Nitratireductor mangrovi: one gene and its partner. The protein of the gene in region 1 interacts with the protein of each later gene in a pairwise test. Links are inferred from orthologs where the notes say so. Each region holds a gene or a part of one and is shown in the gene's direction. Other genes may lie near its edges. The genes, in order: FQ775_RS03350 and FQ775_RS18045.

What was found.
Region 2: the proteins of FQ775_RS03350 (region 1) and FQ775_RS18045 interact in binary tests that used the Escherichia coli proteins (3 or more experiments, as listed by UniProt). The link is inferred for Nitratireductor mangrovi from one-to-one orthologs.

Annotation. Positions count from the first base shown.
Region 1 is NZ_CP042301.2:699,728-703,002, reverse strand. The notes cover bases 94-3,054. They hold FQ775_RS03350 (ABC-F family ATP-binding cassette domain-containing protein), read left to right. Parts: upstream 94-615; coding sequence 616-2,493; downstream 2,494-3,054. Other genes in these bases: FQ775_RS03345 (crotonase/enoyl-CoA hydratase family protein), read left to right, coding at 2,490-3,054; FQ775_RS03355 (dihydrofolate reductase family protein), read left to right, coding at 94-164. In the rest of the region: more of FQ775_RS03355, read left to right, coding at 1-93; more of FQ775_RS03345, read left to right, coding at 3,055-3,275. UniProt on the Escherichia coli protein: Genetic data indicate it may be involved in ribosome assembly or function.
Region 2 is NZ_CP042301.2:3,688,558-3,692,361, reverse strand. What follows is about bases 80-3,569. They hold FQ775_RS18045 (2-oxoglutarate dehydrogenase E1 component), read left to right. Parts: upstream 80-381; coding sequence 382-3,369; downstream 3,370-3,569. Other genes in these bases: odhB (2-oxoglutarate dehydrogenase complex dihydrolipoyllysine-residue succinyltransferase), read left to right, coding at 3,410-3,569; sucD (succinate--CoA ligase subunit alpha), read left to right, coding at 80-236. In the rest of the region: more of sucD, read left to right, coding at 1-79; more of odhB, read left to right, coding at 3,570-3,804. UniProt on the Escherichia coli protein: E1 component of the 2-oxoglutarate dehydrogenase (OGDH) complex which catalyzes the decarboxylation of 2-oxoglutarate, the first step in the conversion of 2-oxoglutarate to succinyl-CoA and CO(2).

The DNA of each region.
Region 1 (3,275 bases):
TGGACCTGATCGACGAGTACAAGTTCCTTGTCCACCCGAGGATCGCCGGCCACGGACCGACCCTTTACGGGAGCGGCTTGCCTGGCACACGAAGGCTCGATTTGATCTCGGCGAAGCCGCTCCGCAACGGCGCGGTCGCCATGCATTACCGGCGCGCGCGCTGAATTGTCACCGTGTCAACGCGCCTTCACGACACCGTCGGGCGGGATACGCTCAGGCGCCGTGCCTTCGTCGGCGGCTATCGCCAGACCACCAGCCCCAGATGTTCCTCGATCGTATCGAAATCACGGTCGTTGTGAAGGTGCGCCACCCTGTAACGACCCGCAGCGAGCCCAACGCGGCTTCGACAAGGCGCAACCTTGGTCCTTCGCGCAAGCCCTGAAGCAACTCGACCAGGATCAGGTCTCCGACGATGGGCTGGTGGTCAGCCAGGACGGCATCGAGCCTTGTCGCGATGGCGTCTCCCGCTCCGCAAACGCCTCGATCCATATTGATGTATCGACGAGCATCAGTCCCGACGCATCGCGTCGAGGTCTCCACATCCAGGCTTGCGGCAGCAATGAACACTCTGCGCCCCTTGCATCAAAGGCGGCTCTCGGCCACAACGCCGCGGCCATGATCACCATCAACGACCTTTCCCTGCGCGTCGCCGGGCGCCTTCTGATCGACCACGCCTCGCTGGCGCTGCCCGCCGGCGTCAAGGCGGGGCTCGTCGGCCGCAATGGCACCGGCAAGACCTCGCTGTTCCGCGCCATCATGGGCGAACTTCCGACAGAAAGCGGCTCGGTGTCGCTGCCGAAAAACATGCGCATCGGCCAGGTGGCGCAGGAAGCGCCGGGCACCGACGATCCGCTGATCGAAATCGTGCTCGCCGCCGACACCGAGCGCGCCGCGCTGATGGCAGAGGAAAAGACCGCGAGCGACCCGCACCGCATCGCCGAGATCCACACAAGGCTTGCCGACATCGACGCCCATTCCGCCGAGGCGCGCGCGGCGACCATCCTTGCAGGCCTCGGCTTCGACGAGGATGCGCAGAAGCGCCCTGCCCGTTCGTTCTCGGGCGGCTGGCGGATGCGCGTGGCACTGGCGGCGGTGCTGTTCGCCGAGCCCGACCTGCTGCTTCTCGACGAGCCGACCAACTATCTCGACCTGGAAGGCACGCTGTGGCTGGAAAGCTACCTGGCGCGCTACCCGCACACCGTGCTCTTGATCAGCCACGACCGCGACCTTTTGAACCGGGCGGTCGGCTCGATCGTGCATCTCGACAAGCAGAAACTCACCTTCTGGCGCGGCGGCTACGACCAGTTCGAGCGGCAGTTCGCCGAAAAGCAGGCACTGCAGGAAAAGTCGCGGATCAAGCTCGAAGCCAAACGCAAGCACATGGAGGCCTTCGTCGAGCGCTTCCGCTACAAGGCGTCGAAGGCGCGGCAGGCGCAGTCGCGCCTCAAGGCGATCGAACGCATGGGCACCATCGCCGCAGTGGTCAACGAGACGGTGCGCCCCTTCTCCTTCCCGGCGCCGGTGCGGCAGGTCGCCTCGCCGATCGTGGCGATCGAGAACGGCGCCGTCGGCTACGCGCCCGGCAAGCCGGTCTTGAAGAACCTGTCGCTGCGCATCGACGAGGACGACCGCATCGCGCTGTTGGGTGCCAACGGGAACGGGAAGTCGACCTTCGCCAAGCTGGTCTCGGGGCGGCTGAAGCTCGAGACCGGGCGCATGACGCTGGCGCCGCAGATGCAGGTCTCCATGTTCGCCCAGCACCAGCTCGAGGAACTGCGGCCGGCCGAAAACGCCATCGAGCATGTTCGCCGCATGCTGCCAGACCAGCCCGAGGCCAAGGTGCGCTCGCGCGTGGCACAGATGGGCCTTGCCACCGAAAAGATGACAACGCCGGCGCGCGACCTTTCCGGCGGCGAGAAGGCGCGGCTTCTGATGGGGCTTTCGGCGCTCGAAGGGCCGAACCTCTTCATCCTCGACGAGCCGACCAACCATCTCGACATCGATTCGCGGCAATCGCTGATCGAGGCGCTCAACGACTATCCGGGCGCCGTCATCATCATCTCGCACGACCGACACCTGATCGAGGCGACGGCCGACCGTCTGTGGCTGGTGCGCGACGGCACGGTGGCGCCGTTCGACGGCGACATCGCCGACTATCGCGGCCTGGTCACCGGCGGGGCAAGCGACAGGCGCGAACGGCGCGAAGCCGACAAGGCCTCGAAGGCGGAGAAGCGGCGCGAGGCGGCCGAACGGCGCAAGGCGATGGAGCCGGTGGCCAAGCAGATCAAGGCGACCGAGGGGCTGATCGAACGCACCCGCAAGCGCATCGAATTGATCGAGACCGAGCTTGCCAATCCCGAGCTCTACGACAAAGACTCCGCCAGGGCAGCCCGTCTCGGCAAGGAACGCTCCGACCTCGCCGACCAGCTCGCCCGCCACGAGGACATGTGGCTGAACCTTTCGGCGGAGTACGAGGAAGGCATGGCGTCATGACGGTGACGGTCGAAAACAGGAACGAAATCACGATCGTGACGATCGACCGCGCCGAGGCGCGCAATGCCGTCAACCCGGCAATGGCGGAGGCGCTGTTCCGCGCCTTTGTCGATTTCGACCGCGACCCGGAACGCAAGGTAGCGGTGCTGACCGGGGCCGGCGGCGTCTTCTGCGCCGGCTTCGACCTCAAGCACGCGGCCGGCGGCATGGACGAGCAATGGTTTGCCGCCCACGACCTCGACCCGGCCTTCGACGGCCATGAAGACCAGCCGCGCAAGGGACCGATGGGGCCGACACGGCTGACCTTGACCAAGCCCGTCATCGCCGCGGTAGCCGGCCCGGCGGTTGCCGGCGGCATGGAACTGGCGCTCTGGTGCGACCTGCGCGTCATGGAGGAGAGCGCCTATATGGGCGTCTACTGCCGGCGCTGGGGCGTGCCGCTGATCGACGGCGGCACGGTGCGCCTGCCGCGCATCGTCGGGCACGGCCGCGCCATGGACCTGATCCTGACCGGGCGCAAGGCGGAAGCGCAGGAATGCCTTGAAATGGGACTCGCCAACCGGCTGTGCGCAGATGGCAAGGCGCTGGAGACGGCGCTGGAACTGGCCACCGAGATCGCCCGCTTCCCGCAGGCCTGCATGCGTGCCGACCGCAAATCGGCGATGCAACAGTGGTCGCTCGGCATGGCGCCGGCGCTCGGCAATGAATGGAAAAGTGCGGCTGCTTTCCGCGCCGAAGGCAGCGAAGGCGCGGCGCGCTTCGCCTCGGGCAAGGGCCGCTCG
Region 2 (3,804 bases), 3.0 Mb from region 1 along the record:
ACGCGGCGCAGTTCCTCAAGGACGAGGCCAGGAAGGGTCGCAAGAAGCCGATGGCCGGCTTCATCGCCGGACGCACGGCGCCGCCCGGACGCACCATGGGGCATGCCGGCGCGGTAATCTCCGGCGGCAAGGGCGGCGCGGAAGACAAGATCGCCGCCATGGAAGCGGCCGGCATCAAGGTGTCGCCGTCACCGGCCCGGCTCGGCACGACGCTGCTCGAAGCGATCAAAGGCTGAGCGCAGCAAATAGTGAGTAGCGAATAGCGAGCAGGGGAACCGCAAATGGCGATGTGAAGAAGCGAACCAGCAAAAGCCTTTTCACCATTCGCTATTCACTATTCGCCAAGAACAAGGAGACGGCGCGAGGGCGCCGGACAGGACCATGGCACGGCAGGATCAGGCCAACGATCAGTTCTCGATCACATCGTTCCTCTATGGCGGCAATGCCCACTATATCGAGGAGCTCTACGCCGCCTATCAGGACGATCCGGCGTCGGTCGACGAGGGCTGGCGCGACTTCTTCGGGCAGCTGAAGGACGACGCCGACGACGTGCGCAAGAATGCGCGCGGGGCGTCGTGGGAGCGCCCGAACTGGCCGGTCACCGCCAATGGCGAACTGGTCTCGGCGCTCGACGGCGACTGGGGCCAGGTCGAGACGCATCTGACCGGCAAGATCAAGGAAAAGGCCGCCAAGGGCGGCGTGGCGCTGAGCGACGAGGAAATCCTGCGCACCACGCGCAATTCGGTGCGCGCCATCATGATGATCCGCGCCTACCGCATGCGCGGCCATCTGCACGCCAATCTCGATCCGCTGGGGCTCGCCAATCCGCTCGAGGATTACAACGAGCTGTCGCCGGAGGCCTACGGCTTCACCGAGGCCGACTACGACAAGCCGATCTTCATCGACCATGTGCTCGGCCTTGAATTCGCGACCATCCGCGAGATGCTCGACATCCTGAAGCGCACCTATTGCTCGACGCTCGGCGTGGAGTTCATGCACATCTCCAATCCCGAAGAGAAGTCGTGGATCCAAGAGCGCATCGAGGGGCCGGACAAGGGCATCACGTTCACCAAGAACGGCAAGCTGGCGATCCTGCAGAAGCTGATCGAATCGGAAGGCTTCGAGCAATTCATCGACGTCAAATACAAGGGCACCAAGCGCTTCGGGCTCGACGGCGCCGAGGCGCTGATCCCGGCGCTGGAGCAGATCCTGAAGCGCGGCGGCGCGCTGGGCCTGAAGGAAGTGGTGCTCGGAATGGCGCATCGCGGCCGGCTCAACGTGCTTTCCCAGGTGATGGCGAAGCCGCATCGCGCCATCTTCCACGAGTTCAAGGGCGGTTCGTTCGCGCCGGACGACGTCGAGGGCTCGGGCGACGTCAAATACCATCTCGGCGCCTCGTCCGACCGCGAGTTCGACGGCAACACAGTGCATCTGTCGCTGACCGCCAACCCGTCGCATCTCGAGATCGTCAATCCCGTCGTGATGGGCAAGGCGCGCGCCAAGCAGGACCAGATCTTCGGGCGCAAGCGCGAGGAGATCGTGCCGCTCGACCAGCGCGTGAAGGTGATGCCGCTGCTCCTGCACGGCGATGCCGCCTTCGCTGGCCAGGGCGTGGTGGCCGAATGCCTCGGCCTGTCCGGCCTGCGCGGTCATCGCGTCGCCGGCACGCTGCATTTCATCATCAACAACCAGATCGGCTTCACCACCAATCCGCGCTTCTCGCGTTCATCGCCCTACCCGTCGGACGTCGCCAAGATGATCGAGGCGCCGATCTTCCACGTGAACGGCGACGACCCGGAAGCCGTCGTCTACGCGGCCAAGGTGGCGACCGAGTTCCGGATGAAGTTCCACAAGCCGGTGGTCATCGACATGTTCTGCTACCGGCGGTTCGGCCACAATGAAGGCGACGAGCCGGCCTTCACGCAGCCGATGATGTACAAGAAGATCCGCTCGCATCCGACGACGGTGCAGCTCTACGGCAAGAAGCTGATCGAGGAAGGACTGCTGACCGAAGGCGAGTTCGAGAAGATGAAGGCCGACTGGCGCGCCAATCTCGAAGCCGAGTTCGAGGCCGGCCAGGCCTACAAGCCCAACAAGGCGGACTGGCTCGACGGCGCCTGGTCGGGGCTCCGGACCGCCGACAATCAGGACGAGCAGCGCCGCGGCAAGACCGCCGTGCCGCTGAAGACGCTGAAGGAGATCGGCAAGAAGCTGACCGAGGTGCCCAAGGACTTCGAGGCGCACCGCACCATCAACCGTTTTCTCGAAAACCGCCGCAAGGCGATCGAGGGCGGCGAGGGCATCGACTGGGCGACGGCTGAATCGCTCGCCTTCGGCTCGATCCTGCTCGAAGGTACGCCGGTGAGGCTCTCCGGCCAGGATTCCGAACGCGGCACCTTCTCGCAGCGCCATACCGTGCTCTACGACCAGAAGGACGAGCACCGCTTCATTCCGCTCAACAATCTGGGACCGGCGCAGGCTCACTACGAGGTCATCAACTCGATGCTTTCCGAGGAGGCGGTGCTCGGCTTCGAGTATGGCTACTCGCTCGCCGACCCGCGCGCGCTGGTGCTGTGGGAGGCACAGTTCGGCGACTTCGCCAATGGCGCGCAGGTGGTGTTCGACCAGTTCATCTCGTCCGGCGAGCGGAAGTGGCTCAGAATGTCGGGGCTCGTCTGCCTGCTGCCGCATGGCTACGAGGGCCAGGGGCCGGAGCACTCCTCGGCGCGGCTGGAGCGCTTCCTGCAATTGTGCGCCGAAGACAACATGCAGGTCGCCAACGTCACCACGCCGGCGAACTATTTCCACATCCTGCGCCGGCAGCTGAAGCGCGACTTCCGCAAGCCGCTGATCCTGATGACGCCGAAATCGCTGCTCAGGCACAAGCGGGCCGTCTCGACCATGGCCGAGATGGCGGGCGAAAGCACCTTCCACCGGCTGTTGTGGGACGATGCCCAGCTTCTGGCCGACCAGCCGATCAAGCTGGTGAAGGACTCCAAGATCCGTCGCGTCGTGATGTGCTCGGGCAAGGTCTATTACGACCTCTACGAGGACCGCGAGAAGCGCGGCATCGACGATGTCTACCTGCTGCGTGTCGAGCAGCTTTACCCGTTCCCGGCCAAGGCGCTGATCAACGAATTGTCGCGCTTCCGCAATGCGGAGATGGTCTGGTGCCAGGAAGAACCCAAGAACATGGGTGCATGGTCCTTCATCGATCCCTATCTGGAATGGGTGCTCGCCCATATCGACGCCAAGCACCAGCGCGTCCGCTATACCGGCCGGCCGGCCGCCGCCTCGCCGGCGACGGGCCTGATGTCGAAACATCTCGCACAGCTGGAGGCGTTCCTCGAGGACGCACTCGGCGACTAGAAACCGCACCGACGATTTGTAGGCAACGGAAGCAAACATCATGGCAACCGAAATCCGCGTTCCCACCCTCGGCGAATCCGTCACCGAGGCCACGGTCGGCAAGTGGTTCAAGCAGCCGGGCGAGGCGGTCACCGCCGACGAGCCGGTGGTCGAGCTCGAAACCGACAAGGTGACGCTCGAAGTGCCGGCGCCGGCAGCGGGCACGCTGGCCGAGATCACCGTCAAGGAAGGCGACACCGTCGAGGTCGGCGCCCTGCTCGGCTCGATCGGCGAAGGCGAGGGCAAGGCCGCCGCGCCGAAGAAGGCCGAAGAGGAAAAGCCGGCCAAGGACGACAAGGCCGCGGGCAAGGAAGCCGCCGCCGAGCCGGCAAAGAAGGCCGAAAAGTCGACGTCGGACATGCCGGCCTCGCCGGCGGCCTCGAAGATGATGGCCGA